One region of the Paenibacillus sp. FSL R7-0340 genome, then DNA from elsewhere that is predicted to be linked to it. Evidence: predicted binding sites of a transcription regulator. Region 1 holds the regulator's gene; the other holds the start of a gene.
The links. Region 1 encodes CtsR, which represses protease genes until heat stress. Its sites were predicted from a motif close to ATGGTCAATAAAGGTCAAACA; they were not measured.
Positions count from the first base shown of each region.

Region 2: clpP (ATP-dependent Clp endopeptidase proteolytic subunit ClpP) is a predicted target of CtsR. The motif match lies at 12,485-12,505, and genes of this name have one in related genera.

Region 1 is NZ_JBBOBY010000001.1:838,686-855,295, forward strand. Features, by position in the region: rRNA gene MKX59_RS03620 (23S ribosomal RNA) at 1-224, shown strand, start outside; rRNA gene rrf (5S ribosomal RNA) at 371-487, shown strand; gene MKX59_RS03630 (GNAT family N-acetyltransferase) at 651-1,838, shown strand; gene MKX59_RS03635 (CtsR family transcriptional regulator) at 2,379-2,843, shown strand; gene MKX59_RS03640 (UvrB/UvrC motif-containing protein) at 2,913-3,437, shown strand; gene MKX59_RS03645 (protein arginine kinase) at 3,466-4,530, shown strand; gene clpC (ATP-dependent protease ATP-binding subunit ClpC) at 4,575-7,019, shown strand; gene radA (DNA repair protein RadA) at 7,260-8,633, shown strand; gene disA (DNA integrity scanning diadenylate cyclase DisA) at 8,646-9,722, shown strand; gene pssA (CDP-diacylglycerol--serine O-phosphatidyltransferase) at 9,777-10,523, shown strand; gene MKX59_RS03670 (PIN/TRAM domain-containing protein) at 10,718-11,803, shown strand; gene ispD (2-C-methyl-D-erythritol 4-phosphate cytidylyltransferase) at 11,874-12,572, shown strand; gene ispF (2-C-methyl-D-erythritol 2,4-cyclodiphosphate synthase) at 12,569-13,045, shown strand; gene gltX (glutamate--tRNA ligase) at 13,085-14,545, shown strand; gene cysE (serine O-acetyltransferase) at 15,033-15,713, shown strand; gene cysS (cysteine--tRNA ligase) at 15,738-16,610, shown strand, end outside.
Region 2 is NZ_JBBOBY010000003.1:204,976-221,585, reverse strand. Features, by position in the region: gene hisIE (bifunctional phosphoribosyl-AMP cyclohydrolase/phosphoribosyl-ATP diphosphatase HisIE) at 1-721, shown strand, start outside; gene hisJ (histidinol-phosphatase HisJ) at 758-1,582, shown strand; gene MKX59_RS26935 (tetratricopeptide repeat protein) at 1,820-3,589, shown strand; gene trxB (thioredoxin-disulfide reductase) at 3,629-4,582, shown strand; gene MKX59_RS26925 (ROK family glucokinase) at 4,989-5,939, shown strand; gene rapZ (RNase adapter RapZ) at 6,012-6,911, shown strand; gene MKX59_RS26915 (gluconeogenesis factor YvcK family protein) at 6,924-7,910, shown strand; gene whiA (DNA-binding protein WhiA) at 7,916-8,860, shown strand; gene MKX59_RS26905 (HPr family phosphocarrier protein) at 8,997-9,266, shown strand; gene MKX59_RS26900 (SIMPL domain-containing protein) at 9,539-10,300, shown strand; gene MKX59_RS26895 (PdaC/SigV domain-containing protein) at 10,540-11,649, shown strand; gene clpP (ATP-dependent Clp endopeptidase proteolytic subunit ClpP) at 11,776-12,372, opposite strand; tRNA gene MKX59_RS26885 (tRNA-Arg) at 12,583-12,657, opposite strand; gene MKX59_RS26880 (sugar-binding transcriptional regulator) at 12,927-13,964, shown strand; gene gap (type I glyceraldehyde-3-phosphate dehydrogenase) at 14,059-15,069, shown strand; gene MKX59_RS26870 (phosphoglycerate kinase) at 15,190-16,371, shown strand; gene tpiA (triose-phosphate isomerase) at 16,431-16,610, shown strand, end outside.

The DNA.
Region 1 (16,610 bases):
GGGATGGACGTACCGCTGGTGTACCAGTTGTTCCGCCAGGAGCACCGCTGGGTAGCTATGTACGGAAGGGATAAGCGCTGAAAGCATCTAAGCGTGAAGCCCCCCTCAAGATGAGATTTCCCAGTATGTAAGACCCCTTGAAGACGACGAGGTAGATAGGTTGGGGGTGGAAGTGCAGTAATGCATGGAGCTGACCAATACTAATCGGTCGAGGGCTTATCCTAAAAATAAAACGCAAATGAGTTTCGGATCCAGTTTTCAGGGTGTAAGTTTTGTATTGTATAAGCTCAAGTAGCTTATATGAAACAAGCGAACACACAGCATTTGGCGATGCTGATTCCTGTTAAAGAATTTACGATGTAAATTCATGTTTGGTGGCGATAGCGGAGGGGTTCCACACGTACCCATCCCGAACACGACCGTTAAGCCCTCCAGCGCCGATGGTACTTGGACCGCAGGGTCCTGGGAGAGTAGGACGTCGCCAAGCAAAAGTGAAAAGGATGATAATCTCAATGAGATTATCATCCTTTTTTATGTGTTTTTAGATGGCCACCTGCTTCTAAGGTTGACAGAGGGAAGAGGCTTTGCCACACTCTAAGTGTATAATCTTTTTTATGGATGCCCAAGTATACGAGCGAGGTGACGAAGTTATGGAGATCAGACAATTACAACGTGAGGAATTTGAAGCGGCTATTGAATTATCTCAATATGCTTTTCAGTTTACAATGTCCCTGGAGGATCTGGAAAAATCCAAGAAGAAATTCAAACCAAAGCAAACATGGGGAATATTCGACGGACATGACTTGAATGCTAAACTGACTTTGTTACCCCTACAGGTATACATAAACGGTCAGGTTTTTGATATGGGGGGCATTGCTGGTGTGGCAACATGGCCAGAAAAGCGTCGCGGAGGCATGGTGTCACGTTTGTTGACGCATGCGCTTGAAGAAATGAAGTCTGCGGGACAAAGCCTTTCTTTTCTGCATCCATTCTCCTTTGCCTTCTATCGTAAATTTGGATGGGAAACGTATATTGAATATAAAAAGTACGTCATTCCCATTGATAAATTCCCTGCAAAACTTAAAACAGAAGGTACAGTCAAACGCGATGTCAAAGATATTTCAGAACTGGACCAAGTGTATCAAGCGTATGCATCTCGTTATAATGGCACGCTGGTACGAGATAAGGAATGGTGGCAAGAGCGGATTTTAAATGAGAACTATCGAACTGCGGTATATTACTCTGAAACAGGCGATCCTCAGGGATATGCACTATACAAAATTGAAGATAAACAGTTGAATTGTGATGAGTTGGTATATGAAAATGAGACGGCTCGTCGGGCTTTATGGACTTATTTTGCAAATCATGACTCAATGATAGCCCAAGGTAAATTTAATTACGTTCCAGCAGATGACAATCTGCCATTTTTACTCGATGATCCACGAATTCAACAGGAAACTGTGCCTTATTTTATGGGTCGTATTGTGGATGCAGCTGCTTTTATAGAAAGATACCCTTTTGAACAGATTGGAGAAGAAACAAGTTTAACCTTAAATCTGACTGATCGGTATGCTCCATGGAATGATGGATTATGGAGATTAACGATTACTACGGAGGGGCAAGGACATCTGGAGAGAGTGGATATAAGCAATTTATCTGAAAACGCCATAGTAGCTGACTTGAAACTTGGGATTCAGTCACTGACGACTCTGATGCTTGGCTACCAGCAGGCTGATGATCTGTATAAATGGGGGCGTATTGAAGGCAGCAGTGAGTCTGTGTCTGCCCTTAAACGTGTAATACCGGTAAAACAAACGTTCTTATTGGATTTTTTCTGATAAAGGCCCATTTAGTTCTTCTTAGGCTCCATCTTTCAGGGAACATAACTTGTGTGGTTATCATAATTTTCAAAACTCTTTCTGTAATGGGAAGAGTTTTTTTATGGTATTGTATAAAACATAATTAGATTGCGAAAAATGGTATTGACCCCTTGGCAAAAATGAATAATGTGCTATAATATGAATATAGTCAAAGAAAGTCAAAGTCAATCAAGCCTAGTGCGATTCTGTAGAAGTACTATGCTGATGGATTAGCTGTATAAGGTGATTTTGATAGCAAAGAAGTAAATGAGGATCGAAATGATTTGCGTATAGTTAGGAGCTGACTCTTATGAACATAAGAGAAGTGTATGATTAATCGCAAATAAAGGCCACACTAGAGACAAAACGGTACAATTCCAATGGATGTAGATCAGGCAATAGCCTGAATACAGCTTAGATTCGTGACTTTACCGTTTGGTTAAGTTCAATATACGGCGGACTCTGTGGAGCGTGAAATGTACTTGAATACTTGCGTTTCCGTTAGTGGAGGATGATGAAATGCGCAATGTTTCCGATATTATTGAACAATATTTGAAGAGTATATTGCTGGAAAGTCCCCAAGGTTTAGTGGAGATTCAGCGCAATGATCTGGCTGACCGCTTTTCCTGCGTGCCGTCGCAAATTAATTATGTAATTAGCACCCGGTTTACGCTGGAAAAAGGCTATGTGGTGGAAAGTAAACGCGGTGGCGGGGGCTACATTCGTATTCAGCGAATTCAGCTGCCTGCACAGCATGCCATCCATACACATCTTCATCAGAGCATCGGGGAGGAAATAAGCCAATCGGCAGCCGAAGGACTGATTTATCAGTTAGAGGAAGCCCATTTTTTAAGCAAAAGGGAAGCTAATTTAATGAAGGCTGCTTTATCAAGGGATACATTATTACTGAAGCTTCCCTATCGTGATCAACTGCGAGCAAGATTGCTTAAGGCTATGCTGATTTCGTTGCTGGCGACCAAATAGTGTGTGGAAAGAGACTAACGTTTGGATGTAGGGATTGGTATAAATCCTGACATTGAAGGAGGTGCTTTTATGCTGTGCCAAGAATGTAATATGCGGCCGGCAACTTTGCATTTCACCAAAATTGTGAATGGCGAAAAGACAGAGTTTCATATTTGTGAGACGTGTGCCAAGGAAAAAGGGGAGATGATCCCTGGAACACCTAACGGCTTTTCGATTCATAGCTTGTTGTCGGGGATGCTGGATTTTGACTCCAGTACAAAGAGCCAGTCTCCAGGCCACAGTGGTCCGCAGAACCTGCAATGCAAGGATTGTGGCATGACCTATGCACAGTTTAGTAAGCTGGGACGTTTCGGATGCCCGTCGTGCTATCAATATTTTGATAGTCGTCTGGACCCTCTGTTCAAGCGTGTGCATGGCAGTACGAATCATGTTGGTAAAGTTCCGGTTCGCACTGGAGGCCGACTGAAGGTTAAACGGCAAATTGACGATTTGAAAAAAGAGATGCAACAGCATATTGTACAGGAAGAATTTGAATCAGCTGCTGAGCTTAGGGATCAAATCAGAGAGCTTGAAAAAGAAATGACTGAAGAGTAAAGTTTGTGAAGAGTAGGAGGGATGCGTAATGCCCAATATTCGGTTTACGGAGAAGCCGCTAAGTGACTGGATGCGTGGTGATGCTGCGGATTCGGAGATTGTCATTAGCAGCCGGGTGAGAATTGCGCGTAACTTGCAGCATCTGCCTTTTCCCATGCTTGCTACCAATCAGCAGTCGGAAGAAGCACTTCAACGATTGACGGATATCCTTCAGTATGATGATTTAGGCGGTTTTGGTACTTTTCATACGTTGAAAATATCCGAGTTGGATGAGATCGACAAGCAGGTGCTGGTTGAGAAGCATTTGATTAGTCCAAATTTGGCGAACGAATCTCGTAACGGTGCTGTTTTAATTAGCGATGATGAATCGGTTAGTGTTATGATAAACGAAGAGGATCATCTGCGTATCCAGTGCTTATATCCGGGATGTCAGGTTAGGGAAGCTTGGGAACGCGCTATGATTATTGATGATGCATTTGAAGCGCATGTTGATTATGCATTTGATGATCGGAGAGGTTTTCTGACCAGTTGTCCGACGAATGTCGGCACAGGTATGAGAGCTTCGGTGATGATGCATTTGCCTGCATTAGTTATGACTCATCAAATCAATCGTATATTGTCTGCTGTTTCACAGGTAGGTCTTACAGTTCGTGGCATTTACGGTGAAGGCAGCGAAGCGGTCGGAAATTTGTTTCAGGTATCTAATCAGATTACACTGGGACAAACCGAAGCGGAGATTATTGAGAATCTACATGGCGTGGTGCTACAAATTATTGAGCACGAGCGTTCTGCCAGAGAAAGGCTAATGAATGAATCTATGCTGCGAATTACAGATCGGGTGATGCGTTCATTCGGTATTTTGTCATATGCAGCAGTATTGGATTCCAAGGAGGCTGCACAGCGGCTATCCGATGTACGTCTTGGCGTAGATTTAGGGATTTTGGAGCGTCCTTCCACCGCAGCGATGAATGAGCTGAATGTGATGACACAACCCGGGTTCCTGCAAAAAAGCTTTGGGGATAAAATGAATACCGAAGAGCGCGATATGTACCGGGCGAAGCTGATCCGGCAAAAATTAGGCACAACCCTTTAATATATAGAATGATCTGAAATACACACTGTGGAGGTGCAGGATATATGATGTTTGGAAGATTTACGGAACGTGCACAGAAAGTGCTTGCTTTGGCTCAGGAAGAAGCTGTTCGATTGGGACACAACAACATTGGCACAGAGCACATTTTGCTAGGCCTCATTCGTGAAGGTGAAGGAATAGCCGCGAAAGCCTTAATCGGTTTAGGGCTGGGACTGGAAAAAATCCAGGATGAAGTGGAAACGCTGATTGGACGCGGTCAAGAGCAACCGACGAACATTGCCTATACTCCACGCGCCAAAAAAGTCATCGAACTGTCTATGGATGAAGCCCGCAAACTGGGCCATACCTATGTAGGTACAGAACATATTTTGCTTGGTCTTATTCGTGAAGGTGAAGGCGTAGCAGCGCGTGTACTGAACAACTTGGGCATCAGTCTGAACAAAGCGCGTCAGCAAGTGCTTCAATTGCTCGGCAGCAGCGAGGCTGTTTCCAGCCATCACGGTGCTCCAGCTAATGTCAGCACGCCAACTCTGGACAGTCTGGCACGCGATCTGACGGCATCTGCGAAGGAAAACAACCTGGACCCTGTTATTGGGCGTAGCAAGGAAATTGAACGCGTAATTCAGGTGCTCAGCCGCCGTACAAAGAACAATCCGGTTCTGATCGGTGAGCCTGGGGTAGGTAAAACAGCGATTGCCGAAGGATTGGCCCAAAAAATTATAGCAAATGAGATTCCTGAAACGTTGCGCGACAAGCGCGTAATGACACTGGATATGGGTTCTGTGGTAGCAGGCACCAAGTATCGTGGTGAATTCGAGGATCGTTTGAAAAAAATTATGGACGAGATTCGTCAAGCGGGTAATATCGTATTGTTCATTGATGAGCTGCATACGCTGATTGGTGCTGGTGGAGCGGAAGGCGCAATTGATGCGTCCAACATCCTTAAGCCTGCTCTGGCACGTGGCGAGCTGCAATGCATCGGTGCGACCACGCTCGATGAATACCGCAAATATATTGAGAAAGATGCTGCTTTGGAGCGTCGTTTTCAACCAATTACAGTGGATCAGCCTTCTCCAGAAGAGGCGATTCAAATCTTGTACGGCCTGCGTGACCGTTACGAAGCGCATCACCGTGTAAAGATCACAGATGAGGCTATTGAAGCGGCTGTAAAATTGTCAGATCGTTATATCACCGACCGCTTCCTGCCAGATAAGGCTATTGACCTTATTGATGAAGCGGGCTCCAAAGTAAGGCTGAATTCTTACACTGTACCGCCAAACCTGAAACAGCTGGAAAACCGTCTGGAAGATATCCGTAAGGAAAAGGATTCAGCGGTACAAAGTCAGGAGTTTGAAAAAGCGGCAGCGTTGCGTGATACAGAGCAAAAAATCCGTGAAGAGCTAGACGTGACGAAAAACCAATGGAAAGAACAACAGGGTCGTACAGATTCTGAAGTTACACCAGAGGATATCGCTCAGGTCGTTGCAATCTGGACAGGTGTTCCAGTCAGCAAGCTGAAAGAGGAAGAAACACACCGCTTGTTGAATATGGAAGAGTTGCTGCATGAGCGGGTAATTGGACAGGATGAAGCAGTTAAGGCAGTAAGCCGGGCGATTCGCCGGGCACGTGCCGGACTGAAAGATCCGAAGCGTCCAATTGGTTCCTTTATTTTCCTCGGCCCAACTGGGGTTGGTAAAACAGAATTGGCACGCGCCTTGGCTGAATCCATGTTTGGAGATGAAAATGCGGTTATCCGTATTGATATGTCCGAATATATGGAGAAGCACTCCACGTCCCGTCTGGTAGGAGCACCTCCAGGGTACGTTGGATATGAAGAAGGCGGTCAGCTGACTGAGAAGGTACGTCGTAAGCCATACTCTGTTGTGTTGCTGGATGAAATTGAAAAAGCACACCCAGAAGTATTCAATATTCTTCTGCAAGTGCTGGAAGATGGTCGTCTAACAGATTCCAAAGGTCGTGTCGTCGATTTCCGTAACACACTCATCATCCTAACATCTAATGTTGGTGCACAGGCGATTAAACGTAACTCCACGCTTGGTTTTACAGCTGTAGTGGACGCTGGGGCGGATTACGATAATATGAAGGGCAAAGTGATGGATGAACTGAAGAAAAGCTTCCGTCCTGAGTTCTTGAACCGGATTGATGAAATTATCGTTTTCCATTCTCTCGAAGAAAAACATATTGCCGAAATTGTGTCACTCATGTCTGAGGAGCTGCGTAAGCGTCTGAATGAGTATGAGGTGGACTTCGAGTTGACAGACAACGCTAAAAAATTCCTTGCCAAGGAAGGCTTTGATCCAGCGTATGGTGCGCGTCCATTGCGTCGTGCAATCCAGAAGCATATTGAAGATCGCCTGTCCGAGGAACTGTTGACTGGCAACATTACTAAGGGTGACTCTCTCTTCATTGATGAGGAGAATGGTGCATTGACTGTAACGAAAAAGGATAATGTATCTGCCAAGTCCTAAAGCAGTTTACTAAATAAATAGTAGAAAAGGGTGTCTCGCAGGCTGGAAAGCTATTGCGAAGACACCCTTTTTATGTATAAAACACGGTGAAATGGTTGGGTAAATGCTTTGGGAAAGTTTGTGATATTGCTTTACGTCCGCCAAGCTTCAATGGTAAACTTTTATTGTTACAGCTCTTTCTGGGCTGTATGAACATAAATTTGACATTATCGTCGTCAATAAGGAGCCCAGGAATAAAGTATGGCTAAAGTGAAAACTAAATTTTCCTGTACGGAATGTGGTTATGAATCGCCCAAATGGTACGGAAAATGTCCTGGATGCCAGGCGTGGAATTCCATGGTCGAAGAAACGGAAAGCGTTGTAAAAACTCAAGGAATGGGGTCTTCCCTTCTTACTCATAGCACAAAAGACAAGCCACTGCCTATTATAGAGGTGGAGAGTGGCAAAGAAACACGAATTTTGACGGGAATTGGCGAATTGAATCGAGTACTCGGTGGAGGTGTGGTGCCGGGTTCACTCGTTTTGGTGGGCGGTGATCCGGGAATCGGTAAATCTACGCTTATGCTGCAAACATCTAATGAGCTAGCTTTAACTGGTTTAAAGGTGCTGTACGTGTCTGGTGAGGAATCTGTCCGTCAAACGAAACTACGTGCAGATCGGCTCGGTGCCTTGTCCCCCAGCCTATACGTATTATGTGAGACGAATTTGGAGACGATTGAAGAAGCGGTGGACAGCTTGAAGCCGGAATTTTTGGTCATCGACTCGATACAGACCGTATATTTGCCTGAGGTGACGAGTGCACCAGGTAGTGTGGCTCAGGTGCGGGAGTGTACTTCACGCTTTATGCGAATTGCCAAGGGGCTAGGTATTGCTACGGTATTGGTAGGACATGTGACCAAGGAAGGGGCCATTGCAGGTCCACGTTTGTTGGAACATATGGTTGATTGTGTGCTTTATTTTGAAGGAGAGCGTCATCATACGTATCGGCTTTTGCGTGCAGTTAAAAACCGTTTCGGTTCTACAAATGAAATTGGTATTTTTGAAATGGCTGAAAGCGGTTTGCGTGAGGTGTCAAATCCTTCTGAACTATTCCTGTCTGAACGACCACTGGGGGTAGCGGGTTCTACTGTTGTAGCCAGTATGGAAGGAACCCGACCTGTATTGGTTGAACTGCAAGCATTGATTGCAGCTACGCATTTTCCATCTCCGCGCCGAATGGGCACAGGAGTCGATCATCATCGAATGGGATTAATCATAGCCGTGCTAGAAAAGCGGATGGGCATGTTTTTGCAAAACCAGGACGCCTATCTCAACGTAGCTGGAGGCGTGAAGTTGGATGAACCGGCGGTGGATTTGGCTATAGCTGTGAGCATTGCTTCCAGCTTTAGGGATGCTCCTACCAAGCCGTACGACGTGATTTTTGGCGAGGTGGGACTGACAGGTGAGGTGCGTGCGGTATCCCGAGCAGAACAGCGAGTACGGGAAGCGGAGAAACTAGGTTTCAAACGGGTGATCATGCCGGAGAAAAGCTTGAAGGGCTGGACACATCCGAAAGGGATTCAAATTATAGGAGTAGGAACGGTGGCAGATGCACTGGCAGCCGCATTAGATTAGGGGGCATTGAGAATGAAAGAAGCGAGCCAACTGGATAAAATGAACGATTTGCTGCGGCTTGTGGCACCGGGAACTCCCTTTCGCGACGGGTTGGAAAACGTTTTGCGTGCCAAAACGGGTGCTCTTCTGGTCGTTGGCTATAGCCCAGAAGTTATGGAAGTCGTGGATGGCGGTTTCTCCATTAATTGTGATTTTTCGCCGAACTATTTGTATGAGTTGGCTAAAATGGACGGCGCAATCATATTGAGCGAGGATTTAAAACGAATTTTATATGCCAATACGCAACTGATTCCGGACTCCTCCATTTCTTCAATTGAAACAGGAATTCGGCACCGGACAGCAGAACGAGTTGCAAAGCAGACTGGCAAACTAGTGGTGTCTATTTCCCAGCGGCGTAATATTATTACCTTGTATCAGGGGACATTACGGTATGCCCTCAAGGAAATCGGGGTTATTTTGACGAAAGCCAATCAGGCTATTCAGACGTTAGAGAAATATAGATCCGTGTTGGGGCAAGCCTCTACGAATTTGACAGCGTCTGAATTTGAAGAGCTGGTTACCATGCCGGAGGTCGTTAATGTCATCCAGCGGATCGAAATGGTACTGCGCATCAAAATGGAGATCAAACGATTTATTAACGAGCTCGGAAATGAGGGCCGTCTGATTAGTATGCAGATGGAAGAGCTTGTCAGCAACATTGAGGAAGAAGCATGGTTGCTGTATAAGGATTATGCCAAAGACGATAGCGACGAGAAAATTCGTGAAATTATATTGGGACTCAAACGTTCTACGGACGACGAATTGTTGGATGTGAATCATATTGTACGTTTACTAGGCTACCCTTCTTCAGCTGCGACATCAGAAGAGTATATTGCTGCACGCGGCTATCGGGTACTGAACAAGATACCGCGTTTGCCGAATGTGATTATTCATAATCTGGTGGAGCGGTTTGGACGTTTTCCGCATGTCATGACAGCAACGATAGAAGAACTGGATGAAGTGGATGGTATTGGAGAGGTTCGTGCGCGTACGATTAAAGAAGGTCTTAAACGTTTGCAGGAACAAGTTTTCATTGACAGGCAAATGTAAATGTAATACAGTGAAAGGATTATAATGGAACAATTCATACATTGAGGTGAAGAGATGATTACCAAATCAATTCCGAACATGTGTACCTTAGGTAACTTGTTTCTCGGAATGATCGCCATTTTATTGGCTGTAGACGGAAAATACAGTCTTGCCGCTATTATGGTTATTGTCGCCATGTTGTTGGACGGACTGGATGGAAGGATGGCCCGGGTCCTGAATGCCCAAAGCGAATTCGGTAAAGAACTGGACTCCTTATCAGATATGATATCTTTTGGTGTTGCTCCCGCAGTTATTATGTACATGGTTGCTTTTCATGATGCGAATTCGGCTCTCGCTTGGACGGTTACTGCCATTTTCCCGATGTGCGGAGCGTTGCGTTTGGCTCGATTTAACGTACGTCCTGGTGTACCAGGTTATTTTACGGGTTTGCCAATTCCGGCAGCAGGTGGGGTATTAGCGACTTTGTCCTTATTCCATAACGATATTTCATTGTTATACATGTCGATTGCCATGTTGCTGGTTTCTTATTTGATGGTCAGCTCCATGAGATATCCTAATTTTAAAAAGGTCGGCCTCCCCAAAAAAGCGATCTGGGTTGCTCCATGGGTCGTAATTGCAGCGGTGGTGTTGGCTGTTAAATTCCCTGACCAGCTGTCGAAGCTGATTTTTGTACCGCTGGTGCTGTATGCATTGTATGGCATGAAGCTGAACATTCGTAAGCTGTCACGCAGACGTGGACGTGGTCGGGAGCGTTCCAGTCAGGAAGAACAGGACGATCAATATCGTCATTCACAGCGTTAGTATCAAGCAAGAATAAGAATAAGCATTTATTTCCTTGAAGCATTTCAGGGAGATAAATGCTTTTTTTTTATGCATAAAAAGTGAAAACACAGGGTTAGTTATGATGAAAATGGATCATACTGGTAAGAGAAATGCTATGTATCCAATAAATAGCAGACTATATGAAAAGAAAATAAAGGAGGTATAGAGACTCAATGTGGAGAAAGGCTATTTTAACTTTTACAGGATTGTGCGGAGCATGGTTTGGCTATACGTTATACCAGCGGGTAGGAGGCATTGTAACGTGGATGCCGCAATGGTTGAGTGATGGGTCTTTACCAGGAATGATTGTTTGGATGATGGCGGGAGCAGTGCTATTTATGGCTGGGTGTTCATTCGTAGGGGCATCCGTGGCGAATCGGTTGCAGCAGGGCATTGAAGGCTTGGTACGAATTCCGATGAACGAGATGATGGCAGGTGTGATTGGTTTAGCGGTGGGATTGATACTTTCCTTAGCAGTTTACCCGCTTTTTTCATGGTTGGGGGCCCCGGGTCAACTTATCCAGACGGCTGTTACCGTGATATGCGGATATGTCGGATTGATGGTTGGGCTAGAAAAGCGGGACGAGCTGTCATCCTTTTGGAGTTCTGGTTTTTTTGGTCGGGGAACGGGTGTAGAAGAACGCAAGCTGGAGGAACATAAAATATTGGACACCAGCGTCATTATAGATGGGCGTATTGCGGATATTTGCAAAACAGGTTTTATTGAAGGAACAATTGTAATTCCTGAATTTGTGCTGGAGGAGCTTCAGCATATTGCAGATTCATCAGATTTACTTAAGCGTAATCGTGGACGGCGAGGTCTGGATATTTTGAATAAAATCCAAAAAGAACTGGATGTAAATGTGCTCATTTACGAAGGTGATTTTGAGGAGATTTCAGAGGTCGACAGTAAGTTGGTTAAGCTGGCAAAGGTGTTACAGGGTAAAGTTGTAACTAATGATTTTAACCTGAATAAAGTATGCGAACTTCAAGGTGTATCAGTGCTGAATATTAACGATTTGGCGAATGCAGTGAAGCCTGTCGTATTGCCCGGTGAGGAAATTATGGTGCAGATTATTAAAGACGGCAAGGAGCATGGGCAGGGTGTAGCCTATCTGGATGATGGCACGATGATTGTTGTAGAAGGCGGACGTGACTATATTGGCTCTCTGATGGAGGTGCTGGTCACGAGTGTACTTCAGACCTCAGCCGGCCGTATGATCTTTGCCAAACCAAAATTATTGGAAAAAGCTCAATAAACGCGGTATGATGAAGTAGATGTGTTATCATACGGATCGTCCAAGTGCGATCAGGGCAGGAGTTATTTGAATGAACAATCGGGTAGGAGTTGTCATTGTGGCAGCAGGGCGCGGCTCCCGTATGGGGACGCAGGAGAGCAAGCAATTTCTGCTTTTGCGGGACAAGCCCATCTTCATACATACACTTGAAATATTCGCAGCTATGCCCGAAGTGGATGAAATGGTGATGGTGACTGGGACAGGAGATGTGGAACGCTGCCGAGATTGGATTCATCAATACAAAATCGGTAAAAATGTACGGGTGGTGGCTGGTGGCAGTGAACGCCAGCATTCGGTTTATCGCGGTCTGCGCCACTTACAAGCGGGTTGGGTGATGGTGCATGATGGTGTGCGTCCACTAATTCAACCTGAGCTTGTACGTTCATGCCTTGAGGCAGCCCAGCGTACTGGTGCTTCTGTAGCAGCAGTACCTGTAAAGGATACAGTCAAGCAAGTGAACGGGGATGGTATCATTACAGCAACGCCGGATCGCCGAAGTCTGTGGAGTATTCAAACGCCACAGACTTTTCGTCTTTCCGATCTGCTGCGAGCCTATGAGGAAGCGGAGCAGTCGGGATTCTTGGGAACAGATGATTCTATGCTGATAGAGCGGCTAGGAATTCCGGTTACTGTCGTTCAAGGCAGCTACAAGAACATCAAAATTACTACGCCTGAGGATTTGGATATGGCGGCGTTATGGGTAAAAACAGAGGGAGAGGATATCAAGTGATCAGAGTGGGACAAGGATTTGACGTCCACCAGCTGGTGGAAGGAAGGCCATGCATCATCGGAGGTATAAACATTCCGTATGAAAAAGGTTTGTTGGGCCATTCCGATGCAGACGTGCTGCTACATGCCATTAGCGATGCCATCTTGGGCGCGCTTGGCTTGGGAGACATCGGGAAGCATTTTCCGGATAACGACCCAGAATTTAAGGATGCTGACAGTCTTAAGCTACTGGAGCATGTGTGGGGACTAGCTAAAGAGCGAGGATATCGCTTGGGGAATATTGATTCTACGATTATCGCACAAAAGCCCAAAATGGCATCGTATATTCCGCAGATGAATGAAGTCATCGCTCGGGCGCTGGAAGCAGAGGAGCTATCCCAGGTGAACGTCAAGGCGACCACGACAGAGCAACTCGGGTTTCCCGGACGGGGTGAAGGAATCGCGGCTCAATCGGTTGTCTGTCTTATCAAGTAAATGCTATCATCTTGAGTAATTCAATTTGGAGGAGATTATATGAGCACGGAAGTTCGTGTACGTTATGCACCAAGCCCTACAGGGCATCTGCACATTGGAAATGCCAGAACGGCATTATTTAATTATTTGTTTGCCCGCAATCAAGGTGGGAAATTTATTATTCGTATCGAAGACACAGATGTGAAGCGCAATATTGAGGGCGGAGAAGAAAGCCAACTTAAATATTTGAAATGGTTGGGTATGGACTGGGATGAGAGCGTAGACGTGGGAGGCGAGTTTGGACCTTATCGTCAGACTGAACGCTTGGACATATATAAAACGTACTGGCAGGATTTGCTGGACCGTGGTTTGGCTTACCGTTGTTACTGCACTGAAGAAGAGCTGGAGCGCGAGCGTGAAGAGCAGACGGCACGTGGGGAGACACCACGCTATTCTGGGAAACATCGTGATCTAACAGAAGAACAGTGCCAAGCATTTGAAGCAGAGGGCCGTGTACCAAGTATTCGTTTTCGCGTACCGGAAGATCGTGAATATACGTTTGACGATATCGTAAAAGGTCAAATTACATTCAATTCCAAGGAAAGCGGCGATTTTGTTATCGTCAAAAAGGATGGTATTCCGACATATAACTTCGCTGTAGCAGTTGACGATTATTTGATGAAAATATCGCATGTACTACGGGGTGAAGACCATGTTTCCAATACACCGCGGCAGTTGATGATCTTTGAAGCTCTTGGCTGGGAGCCGCCACGCTTCGGTCATATGACGCTGATTGTAGGCGAGGATCACAAAAAGCTCAGTAAGCGTAACGAATCCATTATTCAGTTCATGGAGCAGTATGACAAGTTGGGCTATTTGCCAGAAGCTATATTCAACTTCATTGCACTGCTGGGCTGGTCCCCGGAAGGTGAAGAAGAGATCTATGATCGGGAACAACTGATTTCGATTTTCGATCCTAATCGTTTGTCCAAAAGTCCGGCTGTGTTTGATACAAATAAGCTTGCTTACCTGAACAATCACTATATTAAAAAGGCTGATCCTGAGCGAATTGCCAGCATGGCGATTCCACATCTCCAGGCAGCGGGGCTGTTGCCGACTGAACTGTCTGCGGAACAACTGGATTGGGCTAAGGCCCTGGTTCGCTTATACCAGGAACAGATGACTTCTGCATCCGATATTGTAGCGTTGTCTGAGTTGTTTTTCCGTTCACATCTGGAACTGGATGCTGAAGCAGCAGCTGTATTGGCCGAAGAGCAGGTTCCGGAGGTACTTAGAGCTTTTGCAGGTAAAGTTGAAACGAGCGAGGAATTTACAGCTCCACAAATGGCTAAGCTGATCAAGGAAGTTCAAAAGGAAACCGGTTTTAAGGGAAAACAACTATTCATGCCGATTCGTGTGGCTCTTACAGGCCAAACTCATGGACGGGATCTGAATGAAACTATCTTTTTGCTCGGACGTGACAAGGTACTGGATCGTCTTAAGGCACAAATTAAAGGCTGATGTTTCTTGTCAATTTGTTGTCTTTTCGCTATAATGACTCCATTGATACGGATTGATATTTACGTGTAAAGGCTGCGAACAGGAGAAGTACACTGCATAAGGGCATCTGCCAGAGAGGACGGTCGAGGGGAAACCCCAGGCTGAGAGCCGTCCAGATGACCTGCGGAGGAAATGCGCCTGGGAGCCGTGCGCCCGAACTCTCATTAGCGTCAAATGCTGATGTGACAAGGGCGTGCCGAGTCGTTCCCGTTACAGGACGCTAAAGACGAACTGCTTTGCTTTTTATGCAGCAGATATGTTCGAAGCAGAGTGGGACCACGTTCATGCGTCTCTGCAGCTTAGGCTGCGGAGGCGCTTTTTCTTTTTTATCAGACTCAGACTCATTATAGATAGAAAAATGTCGAAGAGTGCTGGTGGATGCGAAAATTGGCGGAACGTGAAGTGTTGTGATGATGCGGCAAGGATATGAAGGGAATAGGAGGGCGACATGTTCAGACATTTCAAATCCGACATTCAGACTGTTTTGGATAATGATCCGGCCGCCCGGAGTAAGCTTGAGGTCATTTTTACGTATTCCGGCGTTCATGCCCTTTGGGCACACCGAATCGCACATTGGTTTTATTTGCGAAACTGGTGTACTCTAGCCCGTGTTATATCCCAGGTATCGAGGTTTATGACAGGCATTGAAATTCATCCTGGCGCTCGTATCGGAGATCGGCTGTTCATTGACCATGGCATGGGAGTTGTCATCGGTGAAACCTGTGAGATTGGCGACGATGTCGTATTGTATCAGGGGGTCACACTCGGCGGGACTGGGAAAGAGAAAGGGAAGCGCCATCCGACCATTGGGAATAATGTTGTTATCGGCTCTGGTGCGAAGATATTGGGCTCTTTTACGATTGGGGCACAGTCCAACATTGGCTCCAACTCGGTTGTGCTCAAAGAAGTCCCACCAAACAGTACGGTGGTGGGCATCCCGGGGCGAGTTGTCAGACAGGATGGTAGGCGGCCAGACCGACTTAGTCATCAATTGCCTGATCCGGTTGTGGACTCTATGAGAGAACTTCAACGGGAAATTGAACGTTTGCGTGCAGAAATATCTGATTTGAAGGATGGGCCATCCGCTCAGAAACATCAGGTGACCCAAGAGAATAAATTAGAAAAATGATTTTCATGAGGGAGGAACATAACAATGCCGCTTCAAATTTATAATACAATGACGAGGAGTCGGGAGCCTTTTGTGCCACTGGAGCCTGGAAAGGTTAAAATGTATGTATGCGGACCTACCGTGTATGATTACATTCATATTGGCAATGCACGACCTGTAATTGTATTTGACGTGGTGCGGAGCTACCTGGAGTACTTGGGCTATGATGTAAACTATGTGGTGAATTTTACGGATGTCGATGATAAACTAATCCGCAAAGCTCGGGAACTTGATATGGATGTTTCGGCAGTTGCTGAGAAATTTATTGCTGCCTACCATGAGGATCTGGCAGGATTGAATGTTCCTGCTCCCAGCATGAACCCTCGTGTAACAGAGAGTATGGACCTGATTATTGATTTTATTAAGGAATTGGTAGACAAAGGCTATGCTTATGAAAATGATGGCGATGTATTCTATCGGACCAAAAAGTTCAAAGATTACGGACAACTATCAGGTCAAAATCTGGAAGAGCTTCAGTTCGGAATTCGCATCAATGTGGATGAACGCAAGGAAAATGCCGAGGATTTTGTACTCTGGAAGGCAGCGAAGCCGGGTGAAATTCATTGGTCGAGCCCTTGGGGAGATGGACGACCAGGCTGGCATATCGAATGCTCTGCTATGGCTCGCCATTATTTGGGGGATACACTGGATATTCATGGGGGCGGACAGGATCTGCAATTTCCGCATCATGAATGTGAATGCGCACAATCTGAAGTGATTACGGGTAAGCCTTTATCTCGCTACTGGATGCATAACGGATATATTCGCATAGATAATGAAAAAATGTCGAAATCACTCGGTAATGGTATTTTGGTTAAAGATTTGCGCGCTCACCACAAGCCGGAGGCTTTACGTTAT
Region 2 (16,610 bases), on a different contig from region 1:
ATTGAACCAACAGCTATCTCTGGAGCAGATATTGGATAATGTCCGCTGGAATGAGGCAGGTCTTGTCTCGGCGATTGTGCAGGATGATGCTACGCTTCAGGTGCTGACGCTGGCCTATATGAACCGCGAGTCGCTGAAACTATCTTTGGAGTCGGGAGAGACCTGGTTCTGGTCTCGTTCCAGACAGGAGCTGTGGCATAAGGGGGCTACTTCGGGGAATACGCAAAAAATCACCTCCATCCAGCTGGATTGTGACGGTGATGCCCTGTTGGTACGTGTCATTCCGAGTGGTCCTGCCTGTCATACAGGAGCAACGAGCTGCTTTTTTCGTGATATTTCCGCGCCAGGAACGGCTGTAGCACCTGTTGCAGGAAATGCAGGAGACCACACGCTGGTAAATGATGTTTCCAATGCTTCAGCAGACCGCTTTGAGGTGCTTGCCCAGCTGGAGGCGATTATTAAGGAGCGCGAAGAGACACGTCCTGAAGGGGCCTATACGACTTATCTTTTTGATAAAGGTGTAGATAAAATCTTGAAAAAGGTTGGCGAGGAAGCATCCGAGACAATCATTGCCGCCAAAAATAAAGATAATGACGAACTGCGCCTGGAGGTCAGCGATTTGATTTATCACCTGCTGGTGCTGTTGCAGGAGCGCAAGCTACCGCTCGATGACGTGCTGGCTGAGCTGAATCGCCGTCATGAACGTCCTCGTCGTGATTAGTACGGTTTGTTGTAGTGTTGAAAGGGGGAGGGTCGCATGAAAATCGACTATCATACGCATCACGCCCGCTGCGGGCATGCCATAGGGAGTCTGGAAGAGTATGTACAGCAGGGAATTCGGCTGGGTCTGGATCAGCTCGGCTTGTCCGATCACATGCCACTACTGCATGTAAAACCGGCTGACTATTACCCGGAAATGGCGATGCCTATGGAGGAGCTGCCCCGCTACGTGGAAGAATGTTTGGAACTGAAGGAACGTTTTAAAGGACAAATTGATATTCGTGTTGGCTTGGAAGGCGACTACATCGAGGGCTGGGAACGAGAAATCGAAGACATCATCACCGCGTATCCCTGGGATTATGTGATTGGTTCCGTCCACTTTCTCGGTGAATGGGATGTCACGGACTTCCGTCAGGTACACCATTGGGAAGGCAAAAATGTGCTTGAGGTGTACCGCACATATTATGATGCGGTTTCTAAGGCGGCAGCTACCGGTTTGTATGACATCATGGGTCATCTGGATGTCATTAAGCGCTTCGGCTATCATCCGAAGCCGGAGGAAATGGAGGAGCTGCGTGAACTGGAGCGCTCCGCACTCTCAGTTGTTGCCCGTAGCGGTCGGGCGATGGAACTGAATGCATCAGGGCTTTCGAAGCCCTGCGCCGAGATGTTCCCGAGCCGCCGCATGCTGGAAGAAGCTTTTACGCTAGGCATCCCGCTGACCGTAGGATCGGATGCTCATGATCCATCGAAGCTGTCCGAGCACTTGGAGAAGGCACGCGCGCTTCTATATGAAGTCGGCTATCGCGAGCTTGCCGTATTTCAGCATCGCGAGCGCTCGCTGGTGCCGCTGACGCTTTAATTATTACGTTTATTGGGTCTAAGTATCATATCCAGTGGCTAGCCGAACGCTCCCTATTTATACAGGGAAAAAGCGCTCGGCTATTTAGCGTATTCTTGTATATATATCTATCGGTATACGAGCATGTATCCGTTTTTTGGAATGAGGTAGGATCGACTGTCAAGTCGTTTTGAAGTTGTGGTATACTGAAGGGTATGAACATGCCAGTTACTTTTAAAGGAGGTGCCTTGGTTATTTATGAAAGGGAAACATCTGCGAGTATCGGAACCTAGCCCTAAAATTATTGCTTTGCGTTTCGACGCATCTTTCTTTTTTGAGAAAGCTGTGCGCTCGCTTGATCGCAATCATTATGACAAGGCATTGAAATATTTTCGCAAAGCCGTTGAATATGAACCGGATAATCCGGTGAATCATTGCAATATGGCGGGTATATTATCAGAGATGGGGGATTATGCAGGTTCGAATGAGATCCTGTCCTCTGTTCTAAGTGACGTAGACTCGTCGATGACAGAGTGTTATTTCTATATGGCGAATAATTACGCTAATATGGAGCAGTTTGAAGAAGCGGAGAAAGCATTGGTCACGTACCTGGAGGAGGACGAAGAAGGCCAGTTTCTTGATGAAGCGGAGGAAATGATGGAGCTGCTCTATTATGAGCTGGACCGTCCAACGAAGCTGAACCGCATTAAGGCCCGGCAGGGAGTAGTAGAGCATGATCAGGCTCGTGTCCTGCTGGAGGAGGGGAAATTTGCTCAGGCAGCCCAGTTGCTCAAGCAAATTTCAGAGGAACAACCGGATATGTTCGCTGCGCGGAATAATCTGGCGCTGGCGTATTACTACATGGGATTGTTCCAAAATGCTAAGGCTACCATTATTCAAGTGCTGGAAGATGAGCCGGGTAATTTACACGCATTGTGCAACTTGGCGATCTTTTATCAGCACGAGGGCGGCGGCCCGGAATTGGATCGTCTGGTGCAGACTTTGGCGGTTACTATACCGTTTCAGGAGGAGCAGGTATTCAAGCTGGCGACCACTATGGGGATTCTCGGACGCCACGAGGAGGCCTACAGACATTTCCGCAGGTTGCTTCATGGCGATGGAGAGAACAATGCGGACGCTTCTTTGTACCATTACACGGCGGTAGCTGCCAGCAATACGGGAAGATATGCGGAAGCTCGGCGGTTGTGGAGTCATTTGCAAAAGCAGGATGCTTCCTCGGAAGTTCCGCGGTTTTTCCTGTCCCGACTGGAGGAACTCCAGCAGGAGGGTACACCGCTGCAAGTGCTCAGCTATCATTATCATCTCCCGTTTGAGGAGCAATTCCGCATGTGGGAGAAGTTTGGTGCTGACCAGGTGCCTGACAGCATGAAGAAGGACCCGCTAATCCGATCATCCTTCTTCTGGGCCTTGCGCCACGGGGACCGGGCGACTCAGCTTCAGGTCATTCAGGCGTTAAGCCTGATCGGTGATGATGAGGTGCGTCAGGCACTGGAGTCCTTCGTAGAAGACCCGGACCAGGAGGATGAGCTGAAACGTCGTGCCTTGCAAGTATTGCAAGAGCTGGCGGAGCAGGGTGAGCAGAAAATGTACCCGGAAACGGAACATTCTGATCAGTCGGAGGTTGAGAACGATCCGCATACAATTGAAGGTGATGTATCTGCTTCCCCAGTCGATCCACAATGGCAGGCAGTGCTGGATAAGGTACTGACCGTCATGAGCAAGCCATCAGATCCGGCCATGCAGCACGATTTGAAATCGCTTTGGCTGGAGTATTTGGATCGGCTCGCCCCGGAAGTTCCGATGGTTCAGCATACTGAGGGATGGGCAGCGGCGCTAGAATATTTGACAGCCAAAATGCATCATCATTCAGTCACCTATCAGGAAGTAGCCGATCGTTATGGTATTTCCGTATCGACCGTAAGCCGCTATGCACGCCAGATTGACAGCGTGTGTGGTATCAAACAGAAGCTGAAGCAGCCGCTCTCCACGTTTAAAAAGCAGGTCTGAGACCTGCTCCAAACATCACTTAAAGGAGGCAACAAACGTATGTATAAATCCATAATTATTGGTACAGGTCCTGCAGGCTACACAGCCGCTATTTATTTGGCACGCGCTAACATGAATCCGCTGATCATTGAAGGGATGCAGCCCGGTGGGCAGCTTACTACAACGACCGAAATTGAAAATTTCCCGGGTTTTGAGCAAGGTATCCTCGGGCCTGAACTGATGGATAATATGCGCAAGCAGGCTGAACGTTTTGGCGCTGAATTTACTTCCGGATGGGTAGAGGAAGTAGATTTCAGCAAACGCCCTTTTAAAGTGAAGGTAGAGGGTAAAGGTATCATTGAGGCGGAGTCGGTCATTATTGCTACAGGTGCGTCCGCCAAATATCTAGGCATTCCGGGTGAGCAGGACAATGTAGGTCGCGGAGTCAGCACGTGCGCAACTTGCGATGGATTCTTTTTCCGCGGGAAAAAGATTGTCGTGGTTGGCGGTGGCGATTCAGCCATGGAGGAAGCGAGCTTCTTGACCCGTTTTGCTTCCAGTGTAACCTTGGTCCATCGTCGCGATGAGTTGCGGGCATCCAAAATTATGCAAGATCGTGCGCGTGAGAACGAAAAAGTACATTGGGCATTAAACCGGACTCCTCTGGAAGTTGTGACGGGAGAAGCTGGCTTAAAAGGTTTGAAGGTACACAATAATGAGACCAATCAGGATGAGCTGATTGAGGTAGATGGCGTGTTCGTAGCCATCGGGCATACACCGAACACAGGTTTCCTGAACGGACAAATTCATACCGATGAACACGGCTATATTGTAGTAAAGCCAGGCACAACGGAAACGAACATCCCCGGAGTTTTTGCCTGTGGGGACGTACAGGATAACCGTTACCGTCAAGCTATTACGGCTGCGGGAACGGGCTGTATGGCGGCTATGGACTGCGAGAAGTATCTCGAAGGCAGTGCTGTTCACGACTGGAGCGAAACACTGGATCAATAAAAGCGTGTCTATAGTACACAAAAAGGCTAACGGGAGAGCGAAGGAAACCTCTGTTATGCCGCATCTTTTGTTCAGGAAGAGAAAGCCTGCTGCGTTTGCACAGGCTTTCTCCTTTTTATGATTATAGAATTTATAAGTTTTCAGCGGAGCTGAACAATCTATAATCGCAAGAAAAATTTCCGTTAAGCGTGGTCTGGCTTCCTTGAAAGTACGTCAATAGACGTTTTTCTTATGGGTGCATGAGGTTAAAAATTCCGCTAATCGTACACTTTTCAACAAGGAAGTGTCCTTGACCGTAACGGGGGCTTCAATTATAGTTGGAACGTAGGATTACTATTATGAAGTAGGAATTGTAAGCATATATTTCATACCAGGTTTTTAAGTAAACATAAAGGTGGCTTGGAACATGTCTGAAAGTATCTATGTAGGTGTCGATTTGGGCGGTACCGCGATTAAAGTCGGCATTTGTAATGAAAACGGACAGCTTTTGCACACATATGAAGGACCAACCGAAACCGATAAAGGTGTAGACGTTGTCATCGGTAATATCGAAAAATATGTGCGGCATATTGTTGAGCAATCTCCTTATGAGTGGGATCAACTAAAGGGTGTCGGTGCAGGCGTTGCAGGTTTTACGAATGTTCGTGATGGTATTATTGTCCTCGCTCCTAATATTGGCTTTCGTGACGTGCCGATCCGTGCGCTCCTAGAGAACCGGATTGGCAAGCCTGTGAAAATAGACAATGATGCCAATGTTGCCGCGCTTGGCGAAGCTTGGGCCGGAGCAGGCAAAGGCATCGAAAACTGCGTATGCTATACCCTGGGAACAGGAGTAGGTGGCGGCATTATTATAAACGGTAAAATATACCAAGGTTCTTCGGGCATGGCCGGAGAAATTGGCCATATCAGTGTCGTACCTGATCTGGAGGCTATTCAGTGTGGATGCGGCAAAATGGGTTGCTTGGAAACTGTATCTTCCGCAACAGGCATCATTCGTATGGCCAAGGACGCTGTGGAACGTGGCGACCGGACCTCTCTGGCGCTGGAAGATCAAATTGCTGCCAAGGAAGTATTTGATGCTGCTAAAGCTGGAGATGAAGTCGCGCTTCGTATCGTGAACCGGGCTGCCTTTTATTTGGGGAAATCTATGGCAGCAGTTGCCGCTGTGCTTAATCCAGAGTTGTTTATTATAGGTGGCGGTGTTTCCAAAGCAGGCGACTTTTTGTTTGAAGAGATGCGTCGCGTGTACACCAAACTGGCACCTGAGCCCCTTCAAAAAGGGGTATCGATTGTTCCAGCTGTGCTGGGCAATGACGCAGGTATCGTAGGGGCAGCTGGTTTGTTGCTACGTTCCTGATCCTGATCCACAGGTTACTGATAATACGGGTACTGGCATAGAGCGAAGAAGCAAAAGGAGAGGGAAGTCCATATGACAGATAACCTAAAAAATGCTGCGCCGTGGGCAACGCTCATTATTATTACGGGGATGTCAGGCGCAGGGAAGACCATTGCGGTTCAGAGCCTGGAAGACTTGGGCTTCTTCTGCGTTGATAATTTGCCTCCTGTACTGATTCCCAAATTTGCCGAGTTGATTGAGCAGTCTAACGGTAAAATAGGCAAGGTGGCACTCGTAATTGATTTACGCGGACGAGAATTTTTCACCGCCTTGTCTGAATCGTTGAATTATATTAAAGATCATTTTACGATTCATTGTGAAATTTTATTCTTAAATGCGAATGATGGCGTTCTCGTACAGCGGTATAAGGAAAGCCGTAGACGTCATCCGCTGGCTCCAGACGGCATGCCTTTGGATGGGATTCGGTTGGAGCGCAAGATGTTGGAAGAATTAAAAAGCTCGGCTACACAGGTTATTGATACAAGTGTGATGAAGCCTGCAACCTTAAAGGCGAGGATTATTTCACGATTTTCTCATCTGGAGAGCAGTATGCTTTCCGTGAACATTACTTCTTTTGGCTTCAAGTATGGTATTCCCATTGATGCCGATCTTATATTCGATGTGCGCTTCCTGCCTAATCCCCACTATGTGGACCAACTACGTCCCCACACGGGACAGGATAGCGATGTATATGATTATGTCATGAAATGGCCCGAGACTCAGGCATTCTTGACCAAGTTGCTGGATATGTTACACTTTTTGATTCCGCAATATCGCAAAGAAGGCAAAAGCCAGGTCATTATCGGCATTGGCTGTACTGGCGGTAAGCATCGTTCTGTTGCAATATCGGAGTATTTAGGAAAAATGCTGGGTGCCAGCGAGACAGAATCTGTTTCTGTTTCGCATCGGGATGCTGATCGGGACCGGCATTAATGAGGTGAAATCATGAAAGAGACCGGATCACAACGGGAGCGCCCACGTATTGTTGTTATGGGCGGCGGAACCGGCTTGTCCGTCATGCTGCGGGGCTTAAAGCAAAAGCCGCTAGATATTACGGCTATTGTTACAGTCGCTGACGATGGCGGAAGCTCCGGGATTTTGCGCAGTGAGCTGCAGATGCCCCCTCCAGGGGATATTCGCAATGTGCTGACTGCCTTGGCTGACGTGGAACCAGTGATGTCAGATATGCTGAAATACCGTTTCGGTGCGGGATCAGGATTGTCAGGCCACAGCCTGGGTAATCTGATTTTAGCAGCGATGACCGATATATCGGGAGATTTTGTAACGGCGGTGCGTGAGCTTAGCCGTGTATTTGCTGTCCGGGGACGCGTGCTGCCGGCAGCTGAGGAAGGCGTTGTGCTAAGTGCCGAAATGGAGGATGGCACGGTGATTACCGGAGAGTCCAAGATCCCGGAAGCGGGCGGACGAATCAAACGCGTCTTTCTTGAACCGACTCACGTGGAGCCGTTGCCTGAGGCTGTAGAGGCCATTAATGAGGCTGATGCGATTTTGATTGGCCCCGGCAGTCTATATACCAGCATATTACCGAATTTGCTTGTACCTAAACTCGCTGAAGCTGTAGTAAAATCAGACGCTATCAAAATATTTGTCTGTAACGTTATGACCCAGCCTGGAGAAACCGATGGCTATACGGTAGGAGATCACCTGCAAGCTATTTTTGAGCATGTAGGGCATCATCTCTTCGACTATGTCATTGTAAATAACGGAGAAATTCCACCCCAAGTACAGGAAATGTATGCCGAGCAGGGCGCTAAGCCAGTTCAAGTAGACATGGGCGAGCTGACCGATCGGGGATATAAAGTGGTGGCAGATACATTAGTTCTGTTCCGCACGTATTTACGGCATGATGCCGACAAATTGAGCCAGCATATTTACCAATTGGTACAAAACTGGATATTAAGAAGGAGGTGAGTCCCTTGTCCTTTGCGGCACAAACGAAAAAAGAGCTTACGATGATTGAAAGCCAGTCCTGCTGTGAGAAAGCGGAACTATCTGCGCTCATACGTATGCTCGGATCCGTACAACTGTCGAATAAAAGGGTGATATTGGACGTGTCCACAGAAAATGCCGCGATTGCAAGGCGGATTTACTCCTTGATCAAGAAGCATTTTCAACTTCATATCGAACTGCTTGTACGGAAAAAAATGCGCTTGAAAAAAAATAATGTGTACATTGTCCGTATTCCCAATGGTGTGCAACAGCTGTTAAAGGATCTTTATATCGTCTCAGAAGGTTTCTTGTTCACTGACGGGATTAATCGGGATATCGTTCGGAAAAACTGTTGTAAGAGGGCTTATTTGCGGGGCGCCTTTATGGCAGGTGGCTCTGTCAACAATCCTGAAGGATCGTCTTACCACCTTGAAATTTCTTCGATGTATGAGGAGCATTGTCAGGCACTCGTTGATCTTGCGAATGAGTTTCACCTAAATGCTCGCTGTATTGAGCGAAAAAAAGGTTTTATTCTCTACATCAAGGAAGGCGAGAAGATCATTGAGCTGCTTAGCATCATTGGGGCGCATCAAGCCTTGTTCAAATTTGAAGATGTACGCATTATGCGCGATATGCGCAATTCCGTAAATCGCATTGTCAATTGTGAAACGGCTAATTTAAACAAGACGATCGGAGCTGCTGTCCGGCAAATTGAGAATATTAAGTTGCTGGAGAGGGAAGTTGGTTTGGAGACCTTGCCGGATAAACTGCGTGAAGTGGCAGAAATTCGTCTCGCTCATCCCGATTTGAATTTAAAAGAAGTCGGGGAAATGCTCAAAGGGGTCGTGAGTAAATCGGGTGTAAATCATCGGCTTCGCAAAATTGATGAGATGGCTGACAAAATCAGGGGCGAAAATGGCCTGATTCCGTAAAAAGAATGTCCATGGGGCTTTCAGCCCCGGTTTTTTTAGTTTTTTTTCTAGTGTCTGTCCCGGGTTAATGTTATAATGTGATAAATAAAATGGAGTAAGTAGTGTCCAGATTTATTTGATGAGGGGGTAAGCTGACATGTCAAAACATCCGGTAGTCGTACGCTTGAAAACAGGACTGCACGCCAGACCTGCTGCGTTGTTCGTACAGGAAGCGAATAAATATTCATCTGAGATTTTTGTGGAAAAAGAAGACAAAAAGGTTAATGCCAAGAGCATCATGGGTATTATGAGTCTTGCCATCAGTACAGGTACTGAAATCAATATTAGTGCTGAAGGTGCGGACGCCGAACAGGCTGTAAACGCTTTAGTAAGTCTGGTTAGTAAGGTAGAGCTGGAAAATCAATAAACAAAGATTTGCTTTGTGATATGGTGTATGCTCTTAGTGAAAAGCCCCTTTGGGGCTTTTTTTGTATCCAGAAAAAAGTCTTCGAAAACTCCTCCGTTAACTGTTTTATGGATGGATTTGTTGAATATAGACACTGTATTAAGTTCAAACTATAAATAATTAAAATCCCCGTGGTCATGCTCTGTTTCGGAAATTTGTACGCTTGGCTGCAACCTTTTTCCGTCTTTTCCGTCTGGAAGGTACAAACATTTTCAAGAAAGAGGTTGAATTCAATGAGACTTTGGACAAAAACAGTAGCCACGGCAGTTCTCGCAGGAGCATTAATGGCAGGGGGAGTAGCAGGCGGATTATGGACGGGGGCAGATCGTGCTTATGCTGCGTCAACAGCTTCGACGGTAAACGGTGTAATTAATGTGACTGGAAGCGGGGAAGTATTGGCGAAGCCCGATATTGCTTATCTCTCTATCGGTGTACAATCGGAAGGGAATACGGCAGCTGCTGCTCAAAAAGCCAATGCTACAAAATTGAACAAGGTTACACAACTGCTGAAAGAAAAGTGGAGCATTAGCGCAGATGACATTCAGACCAGCCAGTTTTATGTACAGCCTAACTACACCTATAACGAAAAAGAAGGGCAGAAGCTCAAAGGCTACACTGCCAACCATACACTTTCCGTCAAATACCGCGATTTGGATAAAATCGGTCAGTTGTTGGATGAGGCGACCAAGTCCGGAGCCAATAACGTAGATAATGTACGTTTTTCCGTGGAAGATCCTTCGACTTATGAAGAAGAAGCCATTACTAAGGCATTGGGAAGCGCACAATCTAAAGCCAGTGCTGTAGCTAAGGCAGCCAAACGAGGGTTAGGTGTCCTTGTGAGTGTGACGGTAGATGGCGGAGAAGCACAAATCTTTACACAACGTGAAAATGCCATGTCAAAATCGCTCTTGGACGTAGCAGGTGGCGGGACAGAGATACAATCGGGGCAAGTAACAGTGAAAGTTCAGGTGTCGGCTCAATACGAAATGAACTAATATAGATCATCAAACGAAGCCACAAGCGGCCTGCATCATGTGCAGGCTGGCTTGCTGGCTTTTTTTGTATACCGAAACCTTTTTGTAATGAGTCTGTCATAGCTAAGGGTTATTAGGTGTACATATTGAAATCGGAGAGTGTACAGATTGTAAACTACATACAATAGGGTATAGATATAATATTAAAAGTAGTTATCACACATAGACAATACAGATCATTAACAGGAGGAATATTTAATATGAGTAAGCATGCAATAAAATGGGGTTCAGCACTGCTGGCGGCAGGGATTTTCGCAGGAGTCACAGCTGTTCCCGTTTCCTATATCCAGGCAGCATCGACGAAACAGCAGCAAGCGACAACACAGCAACCAGGAATCACCATCCAATGGAATGGTAAAACGTTGCCCGCTAAAGGTGTCCAAGTGAACGGGAGTACAATGATTCCGGTGGCCGCACTGCGCGACAGCTTGGGGATTCCAGTAAGCTATGATGCGAAAACAGCGACATATACCGTAGGTAGCGGGTACAATAAACTTTACATTATGGCTTCTTCCTCGGATGCCTACGTCAACGTCAATGGAATCAATACACGTAGTATGGATGCCAAACAGATCGCTGGGAAGCTATACATTCCTATGAGTTTGCTGAAAGACTATCTGGGCATAGATGCTCAATGGAATGCAGCTCAGAAAACAGTAACGCTGAGTAAAAGCCAGCTAAATCCGATTACAATTGCGTCTCAAACACTTCCAGCTTCGAGTAGTGCGAAGGTGTCCTACAAGATTAAGTACCCGCAAATCAGCGGTAGCCAGCTGAATTCTGAGGCTCAACAGGCCATTAACAATGTGCTTAAAAAGCATGCAGAAGGTATATTGGCAGCAGGCAAAAAAATGATGGCTGAGGGAGAGGCTACAACAGGAAGACCGTATGAGTTTGGAAATGATTTTGCGATTGCCTATAACAAAGATGGTATTCTGAGTGTGATTATGCAGGACTACTCGTATACGGGTGGCGCGCATGGCATGACGGCACGTAAAGGATATACGTTCTCGCTCGCTGATGGTAAACTGCTGCAATTGTCTGACGTATTGAAGGCAAATCCGAACTACAAAAAGTTCCTCAATGCTGATTTGAAGAAAAAAATCGATGCACTTCAGGCTGGCGAAGGATTCGGCAAATTTAAAGAGCTGGCGGCAGATCAGAATTTTTATGTGACGAACAGTGGAGTAACAATCGTGTTTGATTTGTATGATTATGCGCCATACGCGTATGGAATTCCGGAGTTTACCTACTCGTTCGGTCAATTGCTGCCTCAAGGCGGAAAGCCTTTTGCGGGACAGAATGAATAGTAGAAATAAATAAGTCCAATTGTCTATAACCTAAAAAACAATAAAGCAAAAAAGCTGCCTACCGGATAAGAAAGTCCGGAGCAGCTTTTTCATTTACCAGTTATCGAAAGAGGTAAATTTCTTCTCTTATACACCTTCTGGAGAGGAGCTAGTTAGCACTTTATCAATAATACCGTATTCCTTGGCATCATCAGCAGACATGAAGTAGTCACGGTCTGTATCTTTTTCAATGCGCTCCAGTGGTTGGCCTGTGCGATCTGCGAGAATGCGGTTCAGTTTATCACGCATTTTCAGAATGCGGCGTGCGCGGATTTCGATATCCGTTGCCTGACCTTGTGCACCACCCAGTGGTTGGTGAATCATAATTTCACTGTTTGGCAAAGCGAAACGTTTACCTTTGGCGCCTGCATTCAGCAAAAACGCGCCCATGGAAGCCGCCATACCTACGCAAATCGTAGATACGTCAGGTTTAATGTATTGCATCGTATCGAAAATGGCCATACCAGCTGTAATGGAACCGCCAGGGCTGTTAATATACAAGTGAATATCTTTTTCAGGATCTTCGGCAGCCAAAAACAGCATTTGCGCAATTATAGAGTTGGCTACAACGTCATTGACGTCCGAGCCTAACAAAATAATGCGATCCTTTAACAGTCTGGAATAAATGTCATAGGCGCGTTCGCCGCGGTTACTTTGTTCTACTACCATAGGAACATAGCTCACGTCAAAAAACCTCCCTTAAATATCGTTAGTGGATTTGGTGGACATGCCGATTACACGTCCCTTATTTATAAACTGTTACCGTAATAACCACATGATAAACAATTTCAAACAAAAAGTCAAAGAAAGTCAAACTAATGATTAAAAAAAAGAGCCCTCAGCGCTCTTATTGGTTAAAACATTATATAGAAGCATCTAAGCGTTCATTTAAAATGGCGCGCCCGCGAGGAATCGAACCTCGATCTCAGGCTCCGGAGGCCTACGTCATATCCGTTGGACCACGGGCGCATAGTTGATTCAATGCAAACAACTAACTAATTAAACAGCTAATTGGAAACAAAGATGATTATATGATATACAGCAGTGAATTGCAAGCTTTTATTAAATGCGCATATTCAGATAAATGGTTGAGAAATATAGGTTCAGATAGACTTGCATATGGAGCAAATATTGGTTAAGATATACGTGGGACTTAAAAAGTTATCCCGGGACGTTTTGAGACCAGTTAGAGATAGAGCATTAGAGACAGAACTTAGAAGTGTGCGGGAGTGGAAAGCATGCGAAAGATATTAGAAATACAGAAGCAGCTTCTGCCCGACCTCATGGATGTTTTGAAAAAAAGGTACACGATCCTGCATCAGATTATGCTGTCCGATGTTGTTGGACGCAGAACACTGGCAGCTTCACTGAACATGACTGAGCGCGTGTTGCGCGCCGAAACCGATCTTCTTAAAGCTCAGGGGCTAATTGAGATTGAGAGTGTAGGCATGAAGGTGAGCAAAGCAGGACTGGATCTGCTGGAACAGCTGGAGCCGATTGCGAACAACTTGTTCGGCCTGTCCCAATTGGAGGACCAGATTCGTCAAGCCTATGGTTTGAGGAAGGTGGTTGTCGTTCCAGGGGATTCGGATGCTTCTCCGTTAACAAAGCAGGAGCTGGGGCGCGCTGGAGCAAAAGCGTTGCTGAGTGTTATGGACGACGAGGATGTGGTCGCTGTAACAGGTGGCACGACGATTGCCGACGTGGCGGAACAACTGGCACTACCTTCTAATGGCCCACTTAAGGGTGGGTGGTTTGTACCGGCACGCGGAGGTTTGGGAGAAAGCATGGAAATGCAGGCCAACACAATTGCTTCCACAATGGCTCGCAAGGTAGGCGCTCAATACCGTCTGCTCCATGTACCGGATTTGCTCAGCAATCATGCTTACAACTCCTTGCTTGAAGATACGAACATTCAGGATATATTGAACCTGATTCGCGAGAGTCGTATCATCATTCACGGGATAGGCAACGCCATAGCGATGGCACATAGACGTAAACTTGATCCCGAAACCTTTGCCCAGATCAGCAGTGAAGGAGCGGTAGCCGAATCGTTTGGTTATTACTTTAACGAAGATGGCGTCGTTGTTCACAGAATGCTGACGCTTGGACTCCGATTGGAGGACATTAGGCGTACCGATACGGTTCTAGGTGTAGCTGGAGGCAAAAACAAGGCGGCCGCTATTCATGCGGTACTGCGTTTCGGGCAAGAGGACATTCTAGTCACCGACGAAGGCGCTGCTATTGAGATTGTAAGTCGTTATTTAAATGATTAATATAGGATTTATGAATAATGTTGTCTTGACGGGCTTTCGGGTCTGTCTTGAATATATAAAACTAAACTAAACGAACTTTGGGAGGAACTCACTCATGACAGTTAAAGTTGGTATTAACGGTTTCGGACGTATTGGACGCCTTGCTTTCCGCCGGATTCAAAATGTGGAAGGTATTGAAGTAGTAGCAATCAATGACTTGACAGATTCCAAAATGTTGGCACATTTGTTGAAATATGATACAACACAAGGTAATTTCCAAGGACAAGTAGAAGTACATGACGGCTTCTTCAAAGTAAACGGTAAAGAAGTTAAAGTTTTGGCTAACCGCAACCCTGAAGAACTGCCTTGGGGAGACCTGGGTGTAGACATCGTTCTGGAATGTACAGGTTTCTTCACAACTAAAGAAGCTGCTGAGAAACATTTGAAAGGCGGCGCTAAAAAAGTTGTTATCTCCGCTCCAGCTACTGGCGACATGAAAACTGTCGTTTACAACGTAAACCATGAAATTCTGGACGGAACTGAAACTGTAATCTCCGGTGCTTCTTGCACAACAAACTGCCTGGCTCCTATGGCTAAAACACTGCAAGATAAATTTGGTATCGTTGAAGGTTTGATGACTACAATTCATGCTTACACTGGCGACCAAAACACTTTGGATGCTCCACATGCTAAAGGTGACTTCCGTCGTGCTCGTGCAGCAGCTGAAAACATCATCCCTAACACAACTGGTGCTGCTAAAGCAATCGGTTTGGTTATCCCTGAGTTGAAAGGTAAATTGGATGGCGCGGCTCAACGTGTTCCAGTACCTACAGGTTCCCTGACTGAGCTGGTAACAGTTCTGGAGAAAAACGTAACTGCTGAAGAAATCAACGCTGCGATGAAAGAAGCATCCGATCCTGAAACTTATGGATACACTGAAGATCAAATCGTTTCTTCCGACATCAAAGGTCTTACTTTCGGTTCTTTGTTTGATGCAACTCAAACTAAAGTTCTGACTGTTGGCGACAAACAACTGGTGAAAACTGTAGCTTGGTATGACAATGAAATGTCTTACACTGCACAATTGATCCGCACGTTGGAATACTTCGCAAAACTGGCTAAATAAGAACAGTCTTATTGAGCAACATCATAGAGCGGAAACAGGTTATTGTTTCCGCTCTTTATATATCAAATGTGCCTTGAATTCCTGATTCGTAAAATTATAAGGGTGCGGAGGAATATGGAGATGAACAAAAAGAGCGTACGTGATATAGAACTGAATGGAAAACGGGTGTTTGTTCGTGTAGATTTTAACGTTCCGGTTGAGGACGGTAAAATTACGGATGACAAGCGTATTCGTGAAACCTTGCCAACCATTAACTACCTGATTGAAAAAGGTGCAAAAGTTATTTTGGCGAGTCACTTTGGACGTCCAAAAGGTCAGGTTGTTGAATCCATGCGTCTGACTCCTGTTGGCGTACGTTTGTCTGAGCTGCTGAAAAAACCAGTAGTTAAAGTGGACGAATCGGTAGGCGAAGCTGTTAAAGCGAAAGTGGCTGAACTGCAAAACGGCGACGTGCTGTTGCTTGAAAATGTACGTTTCTATGCAGGAGAAGAAAAGAATGATCCTGAATTGGCGAAGCAATTTGCTGAATTGGCAGACGTTTTCGTGAATGACGCATTTGGTGCAGCACACCGTGCTCATGCTTCCACAGAAGGTATCGCGCATCTTCTTCCGGCTGTTTCCGGCCTGCTGATGGAGAAAGAATTGTCTGTAATCGGTAAAGCTCTTTCAAACCCAGATCGTCCTTTTACAGCCATTATCGGCGGTTCCAAGGTAAAAGACAAAATCGACGTGATCGACAACCTGCTGAATATTGCAGATAACGTAATCATTGGTGGCGGTTTGGCTTATACATTCTTCAAAGCTCAAGGTCATGAAGTGGGTCAATCCCTACTGGATGAATCCAAATTGGACGTAGCTCTTGGATTTATCGAAAAAGCGAAGAAGCTCGGCAAAAACTTCTACCTTCCGGTTGATATTGTGGTATCTGACGATTTCAGCGCTACGGCGAACACAAACATTGTGGATATCGACGGCATTCCTTCAGATTGGGAAGGCGTGGACATCGGACCGAAAACACGTAAAATCTATGCAGATGTTATCAAAAACTCCAAATTGGTTGTTTGGAACGGACCAATGGGCGTATTTGAAATCGAGCCTTTCGCTGGTGGTACTCGTGAAGTAGCGGAAGCTTGCGCAACAACAGAAGCATACACCATCATTGGTGGCGGTGATTCTGCGGCTGCGGCTGAAAAATTCCACTTGGCTGACAAAATGGATCATATCTCCACTGGCGGCGGCGCATCTCTGGAATTTATGGAAGGCAAAGCACTTCCGGGTGTTGTTGCACTGAACGATAAATAATCAAACGCACTATGCGTGAATAAAGCTTTAGGGCACCTAATAGTTAGGAGTTGAAACCATTGAGAACACCGATTATCGCGGGTAACTGGAAGATGTTTAAAACCGTACCAGAAGCTAAAACTTTCATCGAAGAGATCAAAGGCAAAGCAGAGGTTGCAGGAGTGGAAAGCGTGATTTGCGCACCATTTACGAATCTTCCTGCTCTGGTTGAAGCAGTAAAAGGCACGTCTATTAAAATT